Regions from separate parts of the Mesorhizobium sp. ES1-6 genome, predicted to be linked through region 3. Evidence: riboswitches for the same ligand, from Rfam matches in the RefSeq annotation. Region 3 holds a riboswitch; each other region holds the start of a gene.
What was found. A riboswitch is a leader RNA that binds a small molecule or an ion and turns the genes downstream of it on or off. The one in region 3 is predicted to bind cobalamin.
Positions count from the first base shown of each region.

Region 1: another riboswitch for cobalamin. It lies ahead of LB564_RS23005 (DUF1636 family protein); the one in region 3 lies ahead of LB564_RS28100 (aromatic ring-hydroxylating oxygenase subunit alpha).
Region 2: another riboswitch for cobalamin. It lies ahead of LB564_RS19530 (CbtB domain-containing protein); the one in region 3 lies ahead of LB564_RS28100 (aromatic ring-hydroxylating oxygenase subunit alpha).
Region 4: another riboswitch for cobalamin. It lies ahead of bluB (5,6-dimethylbenzimidazole synthase); the one in region 3 lies ahead of LB564_RS28100 (aromatic ring-hydroxylating oxygenase subunit alpha).

Region 1 is NZ_JAIUGU010000010.1:166,188-170,712, reverse strand. It holds gene LB564_RS23020 (FecCD family ABC transporter permease) at 1-667, opposite strand, end outside; gene LB564_RS23015 (ABC transporter substrate-binding protein) at 667-1,614, opposite strand; gene LB564_RS23010 (ABC transporter ATP-binding protein) at 1,659-2,447, opposite strand; gene LB564_RS23005 (DUF1636 family protein) at 2,444-2,806, opposite strand; cobalamin riboswitch at 2,947-3,154, opposite strand; gene LB564_RS23000 (AraC family transcriptional regulator) at 3,406-4,239, shown strand; gene LB564_RS22995 (antibiotic biosynthesis monooxygenase family protein) at 4,300-4,525, opposite strand, start outside.
Region 2 is NZ_JAIUGU010000007.1:258,779-263,303, reverse strand. It holds gene cbiB (adenosylcobinamide-phosphate synthase CbiB) at 1-489, shown strand, start outside; gene cobO (cob(I)yrinic acid a,c-diamide adenosyltransferase) at 486-1,115, opposite strand; gene cobU (bifunctional adenosylcobinamide kinase/adenosylcobinamide-phosphate guanylyltransferase) at 1,117-1,632, opposite strand; gene LB564_RS19535 (CbtA family protein) at 1,625-2,428, opposite strand; gene LB564_RS19530 (CbtB domain-containing protein) at 2,444-2,623, opposite strand; cobalamin riboswitch at 2,660-2,859, opposite strand; gene LB564_RS19525 (aromatic ring-hydroxylating oxygenase subunit alpha) at 3,003-4,169, shown strand; gene LB564_RS19520 (MFS transporter) at 4,220-4,525, opposite strand, start outside.
Region 3 is NZ_JAIUGU010000015.1:166,017-170,541, forward strand. It holds gene LB564_RS28085 (serine kinase) at 1-302, opposite strand, end outside; gene LB564_RS28090 (PqqD family protein) at 336-767, opposite strand; gene LB564_RS28095 (hybrid-cluster NAD(P)-dependent oxidoreductase) at 909-2,009, opposite strand; gene LB564_RS28100 (aromatic ring-hydroxylating oxygenase subunit alpha) at 2,030-3,277, opposite strand; cobalamin riboswitch at 3,391-3,593, opposite strand; gene LB564_RS28105 (DUF680 domain-containing protein) at 4,076-4,279, shown strand; gene LB564_RS28110 (DUF680 domain-containing protein) at 4,352-4,525, shown strand, end outside.
Region 4 is NZ_JAIUGU010000004.1:48,478-53,002, reverse strand. It holds gene LB564_RS12330 (MFS transporter) at 1-29, opposite strand, end outside; gene LB564_RS12325 (TetR/AcrR family transcriptional regulator) at 149-757, shown strand; gene LB564_RS12320 (hypothetical protein) at 848-1,831, shown strand; partial or broken gene bluB (5,6-dimethylbenzimidazole synthase) at 1,951-2,565, opposite strand; cobalamin riboswitch at 2,625-2,813, opposite strand; gene LB564_RS12310 (histone deacetylase family protein) at 2,933-3,859, shown strand; gene LB564_RS12305 (exodeoxyribonuclease VII small subunit) at 3,863-4,114, shown strand; gene LB564_RS12300 (DUF2277 domain-containing protein) at 4,220-4,486, shown strand; gene LB564_RS12295 (pirin family protein) at 4,517-4,525, shown strand, end outside.

The DNA of each region.
Region 1 (4,525 bases), on a different contig from region 3:
TCGTGCCCGCGCCCACCGCCCCCAACCAGACATTGTCCCAGCGCGCCAGGCCGAGCCCGCCCATCGTCCAGAACAGCACCGAATGGGCCGCGCGCTGGTCGCCGGCAAAGACCAGATAATTGGTCAGGGCGGTGAACATGAAGGAGACGGCAAGGCCGGCGAGGATCAGCCGTTCCGGGCCCTGCCCCCTGACCCGCGCGACCAGCAAAAGCACGATGCATGCGGCCAGTATGCCCCCGGTAAAGGCGGCGACCGGCAGGGTCCAGATACCGAAACTGTCACCGAAGACGGTGATGACGGAAACCGCGCCGGCGGCGGCCCCCGAAGACAGGCCGAACAGGAAGGGATCGGCAAGATCGTTGCGGGTCACCGTCTGCAGCAAGGCGCCGACAATGCCCAGTCCGCCGCCGACACAGATCGCCAGGATCGTCCGCGGCAGCCGCAGATCGACGACGATCTTGCCGACCGGGCCCGATATTCGCGGCTCGTCCAACCCGATGGCACGGCCAAGCGCGGCGATGACATCGCCCAGAGGTATCAGCGTCGAGCCGTAGGCGATCGACAGCACCGCGAGAGCGACGAGCGCCACCGTGCCCACCGCCATGGCCAGCGTGAAGGCGCTGTGCCCTGAAAGCGCGACCGGTTTTTGCTCTCGGGCAAGATGCATCAGAACGCTTCCGGATGCATCGCCCTGGCGATCTTGCCGATGGCTTCGATGTTCGCTGGTCCCGGCGTCAGCTCGGCATAACGAAGGGCGACGAAACGCTCGTTCTTGACCGCGTCCGTCTCTTTCATTGCCGGGTGCGCCTTCAGGAAATCGAGCAGTTTCCTGTAGCCGCCGCCGTCCTGATAATCGAGCAGGATGAGGAATTGCGGATTGCGCGCCGCCACCGTCTCCCAGTCCGTGTTGCCCCAACTGGTTTCCATGTCGGCCATGATGTTGTCGCCGCCGGCGGCCGATATCATGGCGCTGGGGATGGCGAATTTTCCGGCTGTGAACGGCTTGTCCTCGCCGGAATCGTAGAGGAACACGCGTGTTCCCTTGCGATCACCAACCTTGGCGGTGATATCGGCGAGCTGCGCTCTCCAGCCGGCGACGAGCTTGTCCGCTTCCGGCTCCTTGCCGAAAATCTTGCCCAGCTTTTCGACGTCGCCATAAAGCAGGTCCATGGAGGCGGCCGGGCGGCTCTTGTCGAGATGGACGCAGCTTTCGGTCAGCACCAGCGTCTTGATGCCATGCGGTGCGAGCGTGTCGGGGGTCACGTCGCCGCCGGGCTTCATACCGTAGTACCAGCCGGCGAAGAAGAAATCGGGCTCGACCGCGACGAGATTCTCCAGCGTTGGATATTTCGGCGCCAGTTCTGGGATGGAACCCTGTTCTGCCTTGAATTCGGGGCCGACCTTGTACCATCCGGTGATTCCCGTCAGGCCGACGATCGAGGGCTGCAGTTTCAGCGCGAAGGCCATCTCGGCCATGTTGAGATCATGGATGACCGCACGCTTCGGTGGAGCGTCGAAAGTCAGCGGGTTGCCGCAGCTGTCGACGGTGACGGGGAAGGCGAAGGCCGTCGAGGCGAGCAGCGAGAGGACGAGCGAGATGGCAAGGCGTTTCACGGATTTGCTCCTTGGTTGAACCGTATCGGATGATGAGAGGGCGATCAGGATGGCGGCGCGGCGCGGTTCGGGAGCTCGAACACCGTCAGCTCGCGATCCTCGGTGGGATGGCGCAGGCGGAACACGTCGACGCCGAAAATCTCGCGGATCAGCTGCTGGGTCAGCGCCTCGTGCGGCGGCGCCAGAGCCTGCAGCCGCGCCTCATTCATCACCGCGACCTTGGTGGCAAAGGGCGCCACCAGCGTCAGATCGTGCAGCACGGCGATCACCGTCATGCCCAAGCCGGCCACCAGTTCGAGCAGTTGCGCGCGAGCGCGCGGGTCGAGGTGGTTGGTCGGTTCGTCGAGAAACAGGATCTTGGGCACCTGCGCGATGGCTCGGGCAAGCTGGGCGCGCTGGCGTTCGCCACCCGACAGCGAGCCGATGGTGCGGCCGAGCAGCGGCAACAGGCCCGTCCGGCGCAGCGCGTCCACGACAATGTCGCGCTCCTCGCCCCGGCGCCCCAGGCCGGCATGCGGGACGCGGCCGAGCTCGACATAGTCGATCACCGCCAGACGCGGATCCGGCTGGTCGGTCTGGCCGACGACGGCGATATGCAGGGCCCGCTCGGCCGGCGAAATCCTGTCCAGGCGTCGCCCGCCAAGCCTCACCTCGCCCGAACTTGGCCTTAGCATGCCGGACAACATGCGCAGCAGCGTGGTCTTGCCGGCGCCGTTGGGACCAATGATGGCGAGGCGGTCGCCTGATGTCACCGACAGGCTGACGGCATCGACCAGAGTCCGGCCATTCGCCGTCGCGCTCAGGTCGCGCGCATCGAGAAGCGGCGTTGTCATCGATTGCCATCCGCCGGCTTGCCCGGTGCCGGGATGCGGGCCAGCGTCTTGCCGGCCAGGCGCGGCGGACGTTGTCCGGAATTGCACCAGCCGTCGGCAAGCGAAGCGTAGAGCCTGGCAAACCGCACGAGATCGCCAGCGTCGGCCTCTGCATCGATCGAGCCGAAGAGATAGGCGGCTTTGCCCGGCGCCTGGAAGGCCACTGCCAGGGGGCGCGCGCATCCCGCCATGCAAGCCACGCCCTCGACCGTGAAATCACGCATCAGGTCAGGCTGGGCCGAGAGACGGGAGCGCAATTCGGCGCACAGAGCTTCGCCAGACCTGACGCCGGTCGGCACGTCGCGGCAAAGCGTGCACACGATGATCTGGTGCCTTTGGGTGCGGTGAATACGATCGATTGCGCCGTACAACGTCCCGTCACTTTCACAACTGGCGACGGAAGGATGTTGGTCGACCGGCCGACAAGACCGATGTCCACGTTTCCTCCCGGCACACCCCGTCCGGTCAACTCGGTGATGGCAGGTCTCCTGGCTCACGGGTCTCCGCGCAATCCTGCCTTCCCAGCCTTGCCGGCCAGTGGCGTTCCGGATCTTGCTCGCCGCTTACAGTTGCGGGGGCAGCCGCGGCCTCGACCCAAATCGGATCCCACCGCGTTCCCTTTTCACCCCTCGCCTTTCGGCTCGGGGACCATCACGAGTCGCAGCCTAGGCCGCGAGCGGCGCCGAGGCAAGACGATCATTATGTTCTGTTATAACAATACATGCACTCAGTCAATCGCTGCCGACACGGCCATCACCGTGCTGTTCGACGGTACCTTGCCGACACGGCCATCCGAGCCGATCACAGCAGGCACCCAATGAGAACGCGCGACCGCTTGCCCATTTGCGCCATGCGCAATTTCGATCAAACTGGGCGGGCTGCGAGGCGCCAGGATGCGGATGCCAAATGCGAGGAGCACATGAACCCGACCGAGAAAGCGCTATGGTTTGTCGAAAGCCATCTGCCTGACGTCGTTACGCTCGACGACGTCGCGCAAAGCAGTGGCGTGTCGCGCTTTCATGTGACGCGCGCCTTCGGCGCCGCCACCGGTCGCTCCGTCATGGGCTACATGCGCTCGCGCCGGCTGACCGAGGCGGCGCGCAAGCTGGCTGGCGGAGCGCCCGACATTCTCAGCATCGCGCTCGAAGCCAGCTACAACTCGCATGAGGCTTTCACCCGTGCCTTCCGCGACCAGTTCGGCACCACGCCGGAACTGGTGCGCGCGCAAGGCTCGACCAAGTCCCTCGACCTCGTGGAGCCTATCCTGATGGACAGTTCACTTCTCACCACACTCCAGCCGCCGCGCTTCGAGACCAGCCGGCCCTTCCTCGTCGCCGGGCTCGGCGAGCGCTACAGCTGCGAATCCAGTGCCGGGATTCCGATGCAGTGGCAGCGCTTCGCTCCATACATCGGTAACATACAAGGCGAGATTTCAGGCGTTTTCTACGGCGTCTGCCTCAATGGCGACGATGCCGGCAATTTCGACTATGTCGTCGGCGTCGAGGTGCGCGACTTCGCGGATCTGCCGAAGGAATTCTACCGGGTGCGGGTGCCGGCACAGAAATATGCCGTGTTCACGCATCGCGAGCACATCTCGACCATCCGGCGTACGATCAACACGATCTGGAACAGCTGGCTGCCCGCCTCAGGCCATGAAATCGCCGACGCGCCGGAATTCGAGCGCTATGGCCCTGAATTCGACGCCCGCACCGGCAATGGTGGGCTGGAGATCTGGGTGCCGGTCAAATCATAGGGGCTGGATGCCGAATGGGCCACGCCCCGGCAGCAGCCGAGGCGCGGCCCGCCGGCTCGCCTATTCCACGGTGAGCGCGACCTCATAGAGGCCGGGATGGGCCTGCCCCAGAGCCTGGTTGCGATCGAGGAAACCGCTCGTCCGCAGATGCTCGAAGACGCGCCGCATGGCCGCCTGATCCCGCGCCTGCGCATAGTTGACGACGCGTGTGCCGTCGAGTTCCCTGTGCAGGCTGGCCGACATCCAGCCGGGAATGCCACGACAACTCATTGCCGCCTCCCGCAAA
Region 2 (4,525 bases), on a different contig from region 3:
GCCTTCTGGACCGGTGTCGGTGGCCTTGCTGGCGGTGCTGCCTACAAAGCCGCCAACACCGCCGATTCGATGATCGGCCACCGCACTCCGCGCCATGAGGCGTTCGGCTGGGCGGCGGCGCGCTTCGACGATTGGATCAACCTGCCGGCATCACGGCTGACGGCGCTGCTGATCGTGCTGGCGGCTTTCCTGGTCAAGGATGCCGACCCCGGCAATGCCTGGCAGGCGGTATGGCGCGACGCGAAAAAACACCGCTCGCCCAATGCCGGCTGGCCCGAAGCGGCCATGGCCGGTGCGCTTGGCCTCGCGCTCGCCGGACCGCGCAGCTATGGCGGCGTCGTGGTCGACGATATCTTCATGGGCGAAGGCGGCCGCCGCGACGTCGACAGCGGCGACATCAGGCGGGCGCTGCAACTCTATCGTGTCGCCGACTATTTGCTGATTGGCCTGTTTGGCCTGGTCGCGGTGATCGCGGTCATGGCGTTCTAGAACTCGATGCCCTGCTGCGCTTTTACGCCAGCGGAAAAATGGTGCTTCGTCAGTCCCATCTCGGTGACAAGATCAGCGGCCTCGACCAAGGCCGGCTTGGCGTTGCGGCCGGTGACGACGACATGCAGGCCCTCGCGGCGGACCTTGAGCGCACCCACCACCTTGTCGAGATCGAGATAGTCGTAGCGCAGCGCGATGTTGAGTTCATCGAGCACGACGAGGCTGATCGAGGGATCGTCGATCAATTCCAGCGCCTTGGCCCAGGCGGCCTCGGCGGCCGCGATGTCGCGCTTCAGATCCTGCGTTTCCCAGGTGAAGCCCTCGCCCATCGCGTGCCAGACGACGCGGTCGCCGAAGGCGGCGAAAGCGTCCTTCTCGCCGGTGTGCCATTTGCCCTTGATGAACTGGACGACGCCGACCCGCTTGCCGTAGCCGAGCATGCGCAGCGCGAGACCGAAGGCAGCCGTGGTCTTGCCCTTGCCGGGGCCGGTGTTGACGATGAGCAGACCTTTCTCGATCGTCTTACCCGCCACCTCGGCGTCCTGCACGGCCTTGCGCTTGGCCATCTTGGCGCGATGGCGTTCTTCATCCCGATCTTTGGCGTCCTTGTCGTCGATGTCAGTCATTTCACTTCACCTTGAGCGGTAGTCCCGCCACCATCAGCAGCACCGTATCGGCGACCGCGGCGACCCGCTGGTTGAGCCGGCCGGCGTCGTCGCGAAACCGCCGCGCCAGTACATTGTCGGGCACGATGCCTTGGCCGACCTCGTTCGACACCACGAACCACGGCCCGCGCGGCCGTGACAGCACGTCCGCCAACCGTCGGCAAACCGCGTCGACGTCGTGATCGGCCAGCATGTGATTGGTCAGCCACAGCGTCAGGCAGTCGACAAGCACCGGCTGACCGTCCGGCAACGCCTCAAGCGCTTCGGCAAGATCGAGCGGCGCGTCGATGGTCTGCCAGCCCTCGCCGCGCCGCGAGCGGTGCAGCGCGATGCGCTCATGCATCTCGTCATCGTAAGCTTGCGCGGTGGCGATATAGGCCCATGGCGAGGGCAATGCCGCCACCAGGGTTTCGGCGTGCGCGCTCTTGCCTGAGCGCGCACCACCTATGATGAAGGTCAGCTTGCCCAGATCAGGCAAAGCTGTCGCGCAGACCGGTCGCCGTGCCTGTGAAGCGCCCACGCACCACGCCGACGACCGCGCCGAGCACAAGCCAGAACACCAGGTTGGTCACCGTCACCGCCACCACGAACTGATGATGCAGGCCCTCCGGGATCGGTGTCTCGAAACTGTCTGGCTGCGGCGCGCCGACAATATGCGGCGCGACGATCAGCAGGACGGCAAGGATGGCCAGCGGCAGCGATTTGCGGAAGGCGATCAGGCCGAGGCCGATCGCGGTCGCCACGACTGTCGCGGTCCACCAGATCTGCCGCGGAAGCAGTTCGGCCGCGGGCATTGCCGGCAGTTCCGGCGGCAGGCCGAGGCCGGGCGCCAGCGTGAACACGGCAAAGCCGGCCAGGCCCCAGAACACGCCTTGGCGCCAGGTGCCGATGCCGCCGGCGAATTCCGAAACCGCGACCAGGACCAGCGCGAAGCCGATGCCGGTGACGATGTTGGCAAGCACGCTGAAGGCGAACCGCTCGAAGCCGTCGGCCGGCGCCCAGCCTTCATCCTCCGCCGCCGGAGCGGCTGCTTCCGCCGCCGGCGCGGCCGAACTCATGGCATTGCCTGCCGGGGCGATTGTACTCATGGCGTTGGTATCGGTCGCGGCGGGTGCCGCGCCATGGTCATGGTGATGGCCGCCGCCGGCCTGTTCGTAGACTTCCGCTTTCAGGATCAGCGGAACGGTCGCATAGGCCTGCATGCAGGCGAGAACGACGCCGGCCACGAGCCCCGCGATCGCCGCGACGAACACGACGTTGCGAAAAAGGTTCATGATGTCAGATCCCTATCAGTGGCAGGGAAAGGCCATCGAATGGCGGTAGTCGTGGGCGGCGTTGTGGACCGCGTCGATATGCGAGAAGCCGACGAAGCCGACGACGAAGATGCCGAGCAGCGCGGCGAGCGCGAGCTGCATGAAGCGCGACTGCGAGGAGACGGAGGCGCCGAGGGAGACGGTAGCAGTGGTCATGTCTTGTCCTTTCGCCCTCCACCCGAGGGCATAGAAGTCAGTCTTTTCGCCGCCGGCAGGTCTCCTGGCTCGCGGATCAGCGCCCTTCCCCACCTTCCCGAAGAAAAACCTTCAGTGGCATATGGAGAGGACTACCGCACACAGTTGCGGGGGCAGCCACGGCATTGGGCGAAACCTCGCCCGCACCGCATTCCCTCTTGGTTCCAAAAAAAGGAACCGACGACGTTGGTGACTATAGGGAAATTCGCCGCGCGCGGCAAACCAAATTCCGACAGCCGACAGCGCAGGAGCGTCGTATCGGCAAAACCGTTCCCATCCCGCCCTGATTGACAAACTTCATGGCCGGGTGTCGGCTGGCAACCCTCACAGGAAGCCAGCCATGCAGCCCAATGCCAGCGAGCGCGATCCCTATAACGGCCTGACTCGAACCGAGCCGACGCTGCCCTCATCGGCATATTGGGACCAGCAGAACTATCAGCTTGATCTCGATGCGATCTGGTACAGAAGCTGGCTGCTGGTCTGCCGCGAGGCCGATCTGGCCCAGCCGCTGGCCTTTCGCCGATTCCGCATCGGCACGCAGGACATCCTCGTGCTGCGCGACGACACTGGCGAGCTGCGCGCCTTCCACAACACCTGCCGCCATCGCGGCTCGCAGCTTTGCCAGGAGAGCGAAGGCCGGCTGAAGGCACGGCTGATCACCTGCCCCTATCACGCCTGGTCCTACTCGCTGCGCGGCGATCTTGTGCGCGTGCCGTCGAAATCGCTGCCCGACGGCTTCGACAAGGCCGATCACCCGCTCTACCGCGTCGCGCTCTCGGTGTGGCGGGGTTTCGTCTTCGTCAATCTGCGGGAAGACGCGGACGGCTCGGCGCAATCCTCCTTCGATCCCGCTTCCGGCAACCTGGGCAACTGGCCGCTCGAATCGCTGGTCTCAGGCCATGTGCTGCGCAAGGTGATGCACTGCAACTGGAAGATCTTTTGGGAGAACTTCAACGAGTGCCTGCATTGCCCGGGTGTTCACAGGGATCTGTCGCGGCTGGTGCCGATCTATGGCCGCGGTCTGATGAGCCGGCATGACGACCCCGAATGGGTGCGCCACGCCGACAATGACGCGCCGGAATTTTCCGGCGGCTTGCGTGCTGGCGCGCAGACATGGTCGCGCGATGGCCAGGCGCATGGGCCGGTCTTCCCGGACTTGACGCCGGCTGAACGCAGCGCCGGCCAGACCTATGCCACCAGCCTGCCTTCGATGTTCATCGTCGGCCATGTCGACTATGTCAGGACCGTGCGCCTGGTGCCGCTCGGTCCCGAACAGACCGAGCTTGTCGCGGAGTGGCTGTTCGCGCCCGAGGCGTTGGCCGCGACCGACATCGACAACATCGTCGCCTTCGGCACACAGGTGCTGGAAGAGGACGCCGCCATCTGCGAGGTGAACCAGAGGGGCTTGCGCTCGATGCGTCATACGGCCGGCGTGCTGATGCCCGAGGAATATGAGTTGCACCGCTTCCACAATTGGGTGCGCGAGCGCCATGTTGCGGTGACATGAGGGTAGGTTGGGTTTCAGATCAGGCCGGCATCAGCTGAATATCGACATGCCTACAGGGATTTCGGCAGGTAGCGCCAAGTCATGAAGCCGCAAAACGCCGCCAGCAGGCTGAGCGTGACGAACACCGAGCCTAACCCGAAGAAGGCCAGCACCACCGAATAGACCAGCGGCGGCGTCAGTTCGGAAAAGTCGAGATAGGTGCGGTAGACCGCCGCCATCTGCGCCCGCTCATAGGAGCGCACCGAGCGCATGAAGGCGGTCGAGCCCAGCGCGTCGAGCGCGATGGTGAAGAAGGCGCCGCACAACAGGAAGGCGCCGGTCAGCAACGGCGCTGCCGCTCCGATCGTGCCGGCGGC
Region 3 (4,525 bases):
CGTTTGGCAAAACCGTGCTCGGTGAAATGCGCGTCGCCCCATCGCGCGGGCTCCGGAATGCCGTGGATGCCGGGATGAGCGATGAAGACGCGGCACGCGGCCGGTTCGGGCCGATCATGCCCGGCCTCGACAAATGCATGGCCCAGTGCATCGGCAAGCACGCCGTGACCGAGATGCACGGTCAGTTCCAACAGGGGCAGGCTGACCTTGCGTGTGGTCGGATAGCGCAAGCCCGCATCTTCGGCGGCGGCGAGGAGATACCGGCCGTAATCGGGCAAGGTTTCCAGCGTGACGCGCGGCATCAAGCGCCTTCCATCACGGCAGCGGCCGGCCCGTCAGGAAGCCTGCTTGACCGCCGGCCAGCCGAGTGGTTCCTCGACCTCGTGGATGGGATCAATGATGATCAGGTCGGCGAGGTCGTCGTGAATGCTCACATCGAGCGGCTCGTTCGTGGCGGCCAGCTCGGCGGCCAATTCGTCCGGCAATGGCTGCACCGTCGCGTCGGAAGGCACCAGCAAGCCCAGTTCGAGCAATTGCGCTATGAAGTGATCGAGTTGGGCCTCGCCTATTGTCGAGCCGCCCGCGGTAAGCCCGACCAGAGCCCGGGCGTCCATTCCGGACGAAAGCGCCTGCCACACCTTGCTGCCGGAATCGGAGAAGCCGAAATACTTGCCATTCGCAAGGTTGAGCACCACGGCCTCGCCATCGAAGGATTCGAAAACGATATCCCGGCTCGCAACCGCATAGGCATGGGATTCATGCATCATTGTCGCCCCGCTTAGCATTCCTGCCCGCCAGCAGGACCCGTTCCACCGACAACGCCTGTAAACTTTCGGTTGTTCCTTGGCAAGGTAACCTTTGCCGGTAAGGCGCCGGCCATATGCGGGATCAGTCGAAGGCCAGCCGGATCAAACCTCGATTTCCAGTGCCGACAGTGGCTTGGAACAACAGGCCAAGATGAAGCCGTCGTCGATCTCGTGATCGAGGATGCCGCCATTGTGGCTCATCTCGACGGCGCCGGAGACTTTCTTCACCTTGCAGGTTCCGCACAGGCCGAATTCGCAGGCTGCCGGGATCCGCACGCCCGAGGCGCGGGCCGTCTGCAGCACGGTCTGGCCGGCGACGCACTCGGCATCGACGTCCGACAGCGCGAAGCGGATAGGTGTTGCTGCTTCGACGGGAGCTGCCGCACCGTCCTGCTCCGGCGAGGCGAACGGCGCCGGGATTTCCTCCACGGTCGGCGCGGCAAAGCTTTCCTGATGGTATCTCGCCATGTCGAAGCCGGCGGCCTCCAGCATGCCGCGCACGGCGCGCATGAAGGGATCGGGGCCGCAGCAGAAGATTTCGCGTTCACGGAAATCGGGCGCCAGCAGCGGCAGCCGGATGGCATCTATGCGGCCCATATGGCCGTACCAGCCCTCGCGGCTCGACCGCTCCTCGATCATGAAGCCGAGCGACAGGCCCGGCATGTGGCCGCCCAAAAGTTCGAGTTCCTTGCGGAAAATGATCTCTTCGGGACGCCGCGCGCAATTGACGAAGCCGACATCGGTCCAGGGCGCGCAATCGTTCAGCCAGCGCAGCATCGACATCATCGGCGTCACGCCGGAGCCGGCCGAGATGAACAGATATTTCGCCGCCGGATGGCTGTGCAACGAAAAATCGCCGCTCGGTCCATAGGCCTTGACGTGCGAGCCGGGGGTCAGGTGATCGAACATCCAGCGTGTGCCGATGCTGCCTGCCTGCGCCTTCACCGTCACCGCTATGGAGAACGGCCGCGACGGTGACGACGACAGCGTGTAGGTGCGCATCAGCGGACCGTCCGGCGTCGGCAGTTCCAGCGTCACGAACTGGCCCGGCTTGTAACGGAACCAGGTCTGGTTGTCGGAGCGGAAGGTGAAGGTCTTGACGCCGGGCGCCTCATCGCTGACGCCGGTCACTTCCAGCACCTGCAGCCTGTCGTTCCACGGCGCCATCTGGTCGAGATGGCGATAGAGGCCAAGGTCGGTCATGGCATTCATCCCTCAGCCTCTCATGCCACGCTGCGCAGCGCCGGCCGGCCGCCTTCGGCAAGGCGCGGGCCGATGAAGCGCGCGTACCAGTCGACGAACTGGATGACGCCGCCTTCATGCAGCTCCGAATAGGGGCCGGGCTCATAGGCCGGCGACAGGATGCCGAAGGCGTTTTCCTCGACGATGCGGCGGTCCTGGTCGTTGGTCTCGGTCCAGACATGGGTGAGTTCGGCGAGATCGTAGTCGACGCCCTCGACCGCGTCCTTGTGCACCAGCCATTTCGTCGTCACCGCCGTTTCTGTGGCGCTGACCGGCAGCACACGGAAGGTGACGGCATGATCGACCAGGATATGGTTCCAGGTCGTCGGATAGTGGTAATGCATCAAGGTGCCGATCCGGTCGGCCGAGACGCTGTCGGACAGGTTCTTCCTCACCGCCCGCTTGCCCGTCATCGTGTAGCTCTGGGCATCGCGCAGCAACGGCGCGCGGGTGGCACGGTATTGTCCAGCCGGGTCGATGCGGAATTTGCTGGGCAAGCCAACAGCCTCGCATTTGGCCCAATGCGCCAGCATTTCCGGATCGCTGTCGGCGCCCTGCACGCCGGTCACGGTCGGCGCTTCCGGGAAGGTCTTGCACAATTCCGGATGATTGCCGGCGCAATGGTAGCATTCGCGGTTGTTTTCCCAGACCAGCTTCCAGTTGCCCTTCTCGATGATGGTGCTCTCGAAGGCGATCTTGGCCTCGCTGAGCCGGTGCGGCTGCAGATAGGGCCCGATCATCGCCCGCATCGGCGCGAAGTCCGCCGGCTCCTTGGCCAGGCAGATGAAGACATAGCCGGCGACGCTTTCGCAGGCGACTGGCTTCAGCCCGAACTGGCTCTTGTCGAACCCGTCGGCCATCTGGCGGGCGAACAGCAGCCGGCCGTCAAGCTCGTAAGTCCACTGGTGGTAAGGACAGACCAGTTTGGCGGCCATGCCTTTGTCGCTGTTGCAGACGCGGCTGCCGCGATGACGGCAGGAATTGTGGAAGGCGTTGATCTTGCCCTGCTGGTCACGCACCAGCACGACCGGATAGTCGCCGATCTGCACGGTGATGAAGCTGCCCGGCTTGGGCAACTCGCAATCATGGCCTATGAACAGCCAGTCGCGATACCAGATCAGCTCCATGTCCAGCTTGAAGTAGTCCGGGTCGGTATAAAAGGGCTGTTCCAGCGAAAAGCCTTGTCTGCGGCTGTTCAAGAGCCTCAGCATGTCGTTGCGCGCATCCATGTCCTGTCCTCATTTTCAAGGACTGAACTGGTGGTGATGGAGGAAGGATTGAGCGCGAGCCGGCAAAAGCCGGACAAACATCATCCGCCCCTTGACCGCCCACCGCGATCAGTCGAGTTCTAGCGATCTCGGGCTGGTTTCCGGGCTCTGGAGTCGTCCTTGCGGACCATCGCGACACCTTCCCAGGCCTTCGCCCAGTGGTCTCCCGTTGCGACTTGAACTCCACCACCGTTGCGGGGGCAGCGCCGGAATCTGACCGGCTTCCCAATTCTCCGCTCCGTCGTCACGCAGCGGCACCTGAGATGGAATGATTTAATCACGACAGGGTTTGCGACATCGGCATGAAAGCGACATCGCCTCCATGCGGCGCGACACGCATGCTGGATGGTTCCGGCGGATGGAAGCGTCTTTATGGGAAGCCGCACCGGCACGTTTTCTACCCGTTGCCGGCGGCGAAAAAGGTTAACGGTTACGAAAAGTGACTATTAGCAGATTCTAAAATCGAACCGAACGGTTCGTTTCTGTTGACGGTGCGTGCAGGACGGTGTGAACGCAAGGTCTCCGACACCGTCGGTGATCGAAGCGGTGGTTCCAGTTAACCGGTTGATATAGCGAAGAAAAACAATGGACGTAAAAGGGCCTGGTACAATTTCAAGTGGTGGAGTCATGGTCCACGCGGAACAACTTCGTGATTGGAAACGGCAAAGGTGCTCTCCCACATCGGGGCTGTCCGAACGACGCGATTTTTAATCCCAAGACACGCCGCTAGACGGACGGAAAAATACTGGAGTACCCAAAATGAAAAAGATTGTTCTCACTGCCGCAGCCCTTCTGGCTATTTCCGGCAGCGCCTTTGCTGGTAGCGACCATTATGGTTCGAGCGCCGCGACCCCCGCTGCCACCTCTGTCGACAGCTCGTACACCGCTTCGACCAAGAAGTCGCAGCCGGCTGCTCAGACGCCTGTCCAGGGTGCCGATCACAACCTCTTCGGCAACAACTAACAGCCGCTTCCCGGCACGCGGCGGGGTTGCCCTGTCGCGCCGGTGGACGCCACAAATTCAGGAGTATTTGAAATGAACAAGATCCTCATTGCTGCCGCCGCCGTTCTGGCCCTTTCCGGCAGCGCCTTCGCCGGTAGCGACAACTTTGGTTCGAACGGTGCCAACCAGGCGGCTGTCACTTCGACCGACAACGCGGCCACCGCGTCGATCGGCAAGTCGGCTCCGGCCACCCAGGCGCCCGTTCAG
Region 4 (4,525 bases), on a different contig from region 3:
CGGAAGATTTCGGAGTAGGGATTATGCATGATCCGGTTCCTCGACAAAAGGCGATCTGATAATTACATACGATACGTATGAGTGTTAAATAGACCATACGTCGCGTATGTCAATTGGCATACGGAGCGTATGTGGATAGGACCAGAGCATGCACCGACCACGCAAGGAGATGATCGCCGAGACACGAGCCAAGCTGATCGCCGCGGCGCGTCAGGCTTTCGGCACTATCGGCTATTCCGAAGCGTCGATGGACGATTTCACCGCATCGGCCGGGCTGACTCGCGGCGCCCTCTATCATCACTTCGGCGACAAGAAGGGCCTGCTGGAGGCGGTTATCGCTGAAATCGACGCGGAAATGGCCGCCCGGGTGAATGAGGTTGCGTCAAGGGCGCCGACCCGCTGGCAGCATTTCGTCGACGAATGCACGACCTATATCGAAATGGCGCTGGAGCCGGAAATCCAGCGCATCATGTTCCGGGATGGCCCGGCCGTGCTGGGCGACCCGGCGCAATGGTCGAATGCCAGTGCATGTGTCGGTTCAATGACCGATCATCTAATCGCGCTGCAGGGGGAAGGGGTGGTCGTCCCCGGTGTCGACCCGGAGTCGGCAGCGCGGCTGATCAACGGGGCGAGCAGTCAGGCCGCGCAGCGCATCGCCAATGCGAAGGATCCCGAGGCGACGTCGAGGATGGTTGTGGCGGCGTTCAAGCAATTGCTCGAAGGCCTGCTGAAAAAGCCGCAAGCGCGGTCAAGCTGAACCGCCATGGCGGGACGCCACCGCCCGCAATTGACAACAGCCGGTTTGAGCGCATCCTCCCCCAGCCATCTCTGAGGGGGAGAATCGGGCATGTGGGATTTTGATATCGGCAGGTCGGTGTCCATCATGGTGCGGACCTGGCCCTTCATTGTCTTTCGCATGATCGTCTATTTCGGCATCACGCTGGCCTACATCATGGCCACCGGCACCGGTGCCTCGGTCGGTTATGGCGTCGGCCATATCTCCACCGATCCGGACGGCCCGTTGTCCTTTGCCCTGTGGGGCGGCGTGGTCGGCTTTGGCGTCGTCTCGATCGCCGTCTACTGGCTGCGCGAATACATCCTTTATGTCGTCAAGGCCGGCCACATCGCCGTCATGGTGCATCTCATCGACGGTCATGACGTTCCCGACGGCCAGAACCAGATCGCCTACGCAAAGCAGGTCGTGACCGAGCGTTTTGCCGAAGCGAACATCCTTTTCGTCGTCGACCAGCTGGTCAAGGGCGCCATCCGCGCCATCACCGGCCTGCTCGGCGGCGTCGCCCCCTTCCTGCCCATTCCTGGCCTCAGCGGCCTGGTCGCCTTCCTCAACACGGTGATCCGCCTGTCGCTGACCTATGTCGACGAGATCATCCTCGGCTACAACATTCGCATCAACTCGTCCTCGCCCTTCGAAACCGCGCGCCAAGGCGTCGTGCTCTACGCCCAGAACGGCAAGACCATGGTCAAGAACGCCGTCTGGCTAGCGGTCATCATGTGGGGCGTGTCGTTTGTGATCTTCCTGCTGATGCTGGCGCCGGCCGCCGCCATTCTCTACGTCATGCCCGGGCAACTCGCCGGTTGGGCCTTCGTGCTGGCCATCGTCTTTGCCTGGGCCTTCAAGGCGGCTTTCATCGAGCCCTTTGCCATCGCTTGCCTGATGCAGGTCTATTTCAAGACCATCGAAGGCCAGGTGCCCGATGCCGCCTGGGATGCCAGGCTGGCCGAAGCCTCGTCGAAGTTCAGGGAACTGAAGGACAAGGCGCTCTCCACCTTCGGCGGCTCGCGCTGGGGCACGGCCGGCGCGACGCGCTGATCGGCGGGACTCGCGGGCGCAATGTCGGGGATGTTGAGGCGCGCCACCGCCGATTTGAGCGGTGCCTCTCCCTGGCCGCAAAACGTCTCGCTCATGATCAGGTCGGGCAGCGGCAACCGTCGTCCCCAGCCATGCGTTTCAAGATCCGGTTTCGGTGCGAACTCCGAGACACGGCCCACGCAGAGATAGGCAATCGGCGTTACATGGTCGGGAATGGCCAGCAGCCGTTTCAGCGCCTCGGCCTCGATGATGCTGACCCAGCCGACGCCAACACCCTCGGCACGTGCCGCCAGCCAGAAATTCTGCACCGCGCAGACCGTGCTGAAGAGATCCATTTCCGGATTGTGCCATCGTCCAAGCGGCGAGCCTTTCGAGCGTTCGCGGTCGCAGGTGATGCAGATGTTGAGCGCGCTTTCGCAAATGCCTTCGAGCTTGAGCTTGCGGTAGAGCGCCCGCCTTTCTTTTTCGATCGCCGGCAATTCCTGTTCTCGTGCGGCCAGGAACAGGTCGCGCACCTCAGCCCGCCGCTGCCGGTCGCGGATGACGATGAAGTTCCAGGGCTGCATGAAGCCGACCGACGGGGCGTGATGGGCGGCAAGCAGCAACCGCGCCAGGACGTCGTCATCGATCGCCTCCGATGTAAAATGGCTGCGGACGTCGCGCCGCGTGAACATGGCGCGATAAACCGCGTCGCGCGCTTTCTGATCGAATCCGTCGCCGACAGGAGCGGTCATGGCTTCCGGCATCGCGTGTCCCCTTGCGATTGCAATCCCTGATATCCGCCTGACCATGCGGATATCGATGCCTGCCAGGCCGGTCTTCTGGCTCGGGATCAACCCGCCTCCGGTGCCTTCCCGTCATCGACAGTGGCATTTACCGGCGCGGTCCCCCTTACAGCGTTGGGCACGCCACGGAATTCAACCGTGTTCCCGATTCTCCCGCCACAAACAGACCGGCGGGCACCAGGCAGGTCCCCACCTTACGCCGAAGTGCCGGCGACGCCAATGCCCGTAGCGACACTACGAGACGCGGACGTGATTTTCCCCAGCGATCAAAGCGCGGCGCATGGTCATTGGGGCGCCGGGGCACTAGATAGGGGACATGGTCACCCGTCTCTATACACACCCGATCTTTCTCGAACACATCACCCCGCCCGGTCACCCCGAGCGGCCGGATCGCCTGCGCGCCATCGAGCGCGTGCTCGACGACGAAGCTTTCGCCGCGCTCGACCGGGTGCAGGCGCCGGAAGGTGACGAGGCGACCATCCTCTACGCGCATCCCGCCGATTTCGTCGCGCGTGTCCGCGCCGCCATCCCCGACGAGGGCATAGCCCGCATCGATGCCGACACCACCGCCAGCCCGAAAAGCTGGCAGGCGGTCATCACCGCGATCGGTGCCGCCAACGCCGCCGTCGACGACGTCTTCGCGGGCTGTGCCGACAATGTCTTCGTCGCGGCCCGACCGCCCGGCCATCACGCCGAAAAGACCACGGCGATGGGCTTCTGCTTCTTCAACACAGCGGCGATCGCTGCCCGCTATGCGCAGAAGAAGCATGGCGCCGAACGTGTCGCCGTCGTCGACTGGGACGTGCATCACGGCAACGGCACGCAGGATATTTTCTGGGACGACCCCTCGGTGCTCTATTGCTCGACGCACCAGATGCCGCTCTACCCCGGCACCGGCGCGAAGACCGAGACCGGCGCCGGGAACATCGTCAACGCGCCACTGGCGCCGCAAACCGGCAGCGAGGTGTTTCGCGACGCCTTCCTGTCGCGCGTGCTGCCGTCGATCGACAATTTCGCGCCCGACCTGATCATCATTTCGGCCGGCTTCGACGCGCATCATCGCGATCCCCTGGCCGAGATCAATCTGACCGAGGACGATTTCGACTGGGCGACGGGCCAGCTCATGCAGCGCGCCGCTCGCCACAGCGGCAACCGGCTCGTCAGCCTGCTCGAGGGCGGCTACGATCTGCAGGGATTGGCATTTTCGGTCGCCGCCCATGTCGGGCGACTGATGAAAGGATGAATGATGAGCGGTGAGATCAACGAAGACGTCAAGGCGATGAGCTTCGAACAGGCGCTCGACGCGCTGGAGAAGATCGTCGATGATCTGGAGCGTGGCGATGTGCCGCTCGACCAGTCGATCCGCATCTACGAGCGCGGTGAGGCGCTGAAGGCGCATTGCGACCGACTGCTGAAGGCTGCCGAGGACAAGGTCGAGAAGATCAGGCTGTCACGCGACGGCAAGCCGGTCGGAACCGAGCCGCTCGACGCGGACTGAGGCCGGTCGCCAACGACGCGCTTGCCTCACCGGCTTTTGGACACGATCATGAATGAGGATAAGGCTCGTCCCGATTGAAAAGGCTCCAGAGGAGGTTTGGAAACGATGTGCAGAAACATCAAGACCCTGTTCAATTTTGATCCGCCGGCAACCAATGACGAAGTCCGCGACGCGGCGCTCCAGTTTGTCCGCAAGCTGAGCGGGACGACGCGGCCGTCCGCCAAGAACCAGCATGCGTTCGATCACGCGGTCGAGGCTATCGCGGCGGCGGCACGCGAGCTGCTTGATACGCTCGAGACCCACCAGCATCCGCGCAACCGGGAAGAGGTGGCGGCCAAATTGCGGGCGAAGGCGGCTATCCGGTTTGCCTGACGCGGCCAAGGCCGCTGACAAGGAGAGTTCATGAGCTTC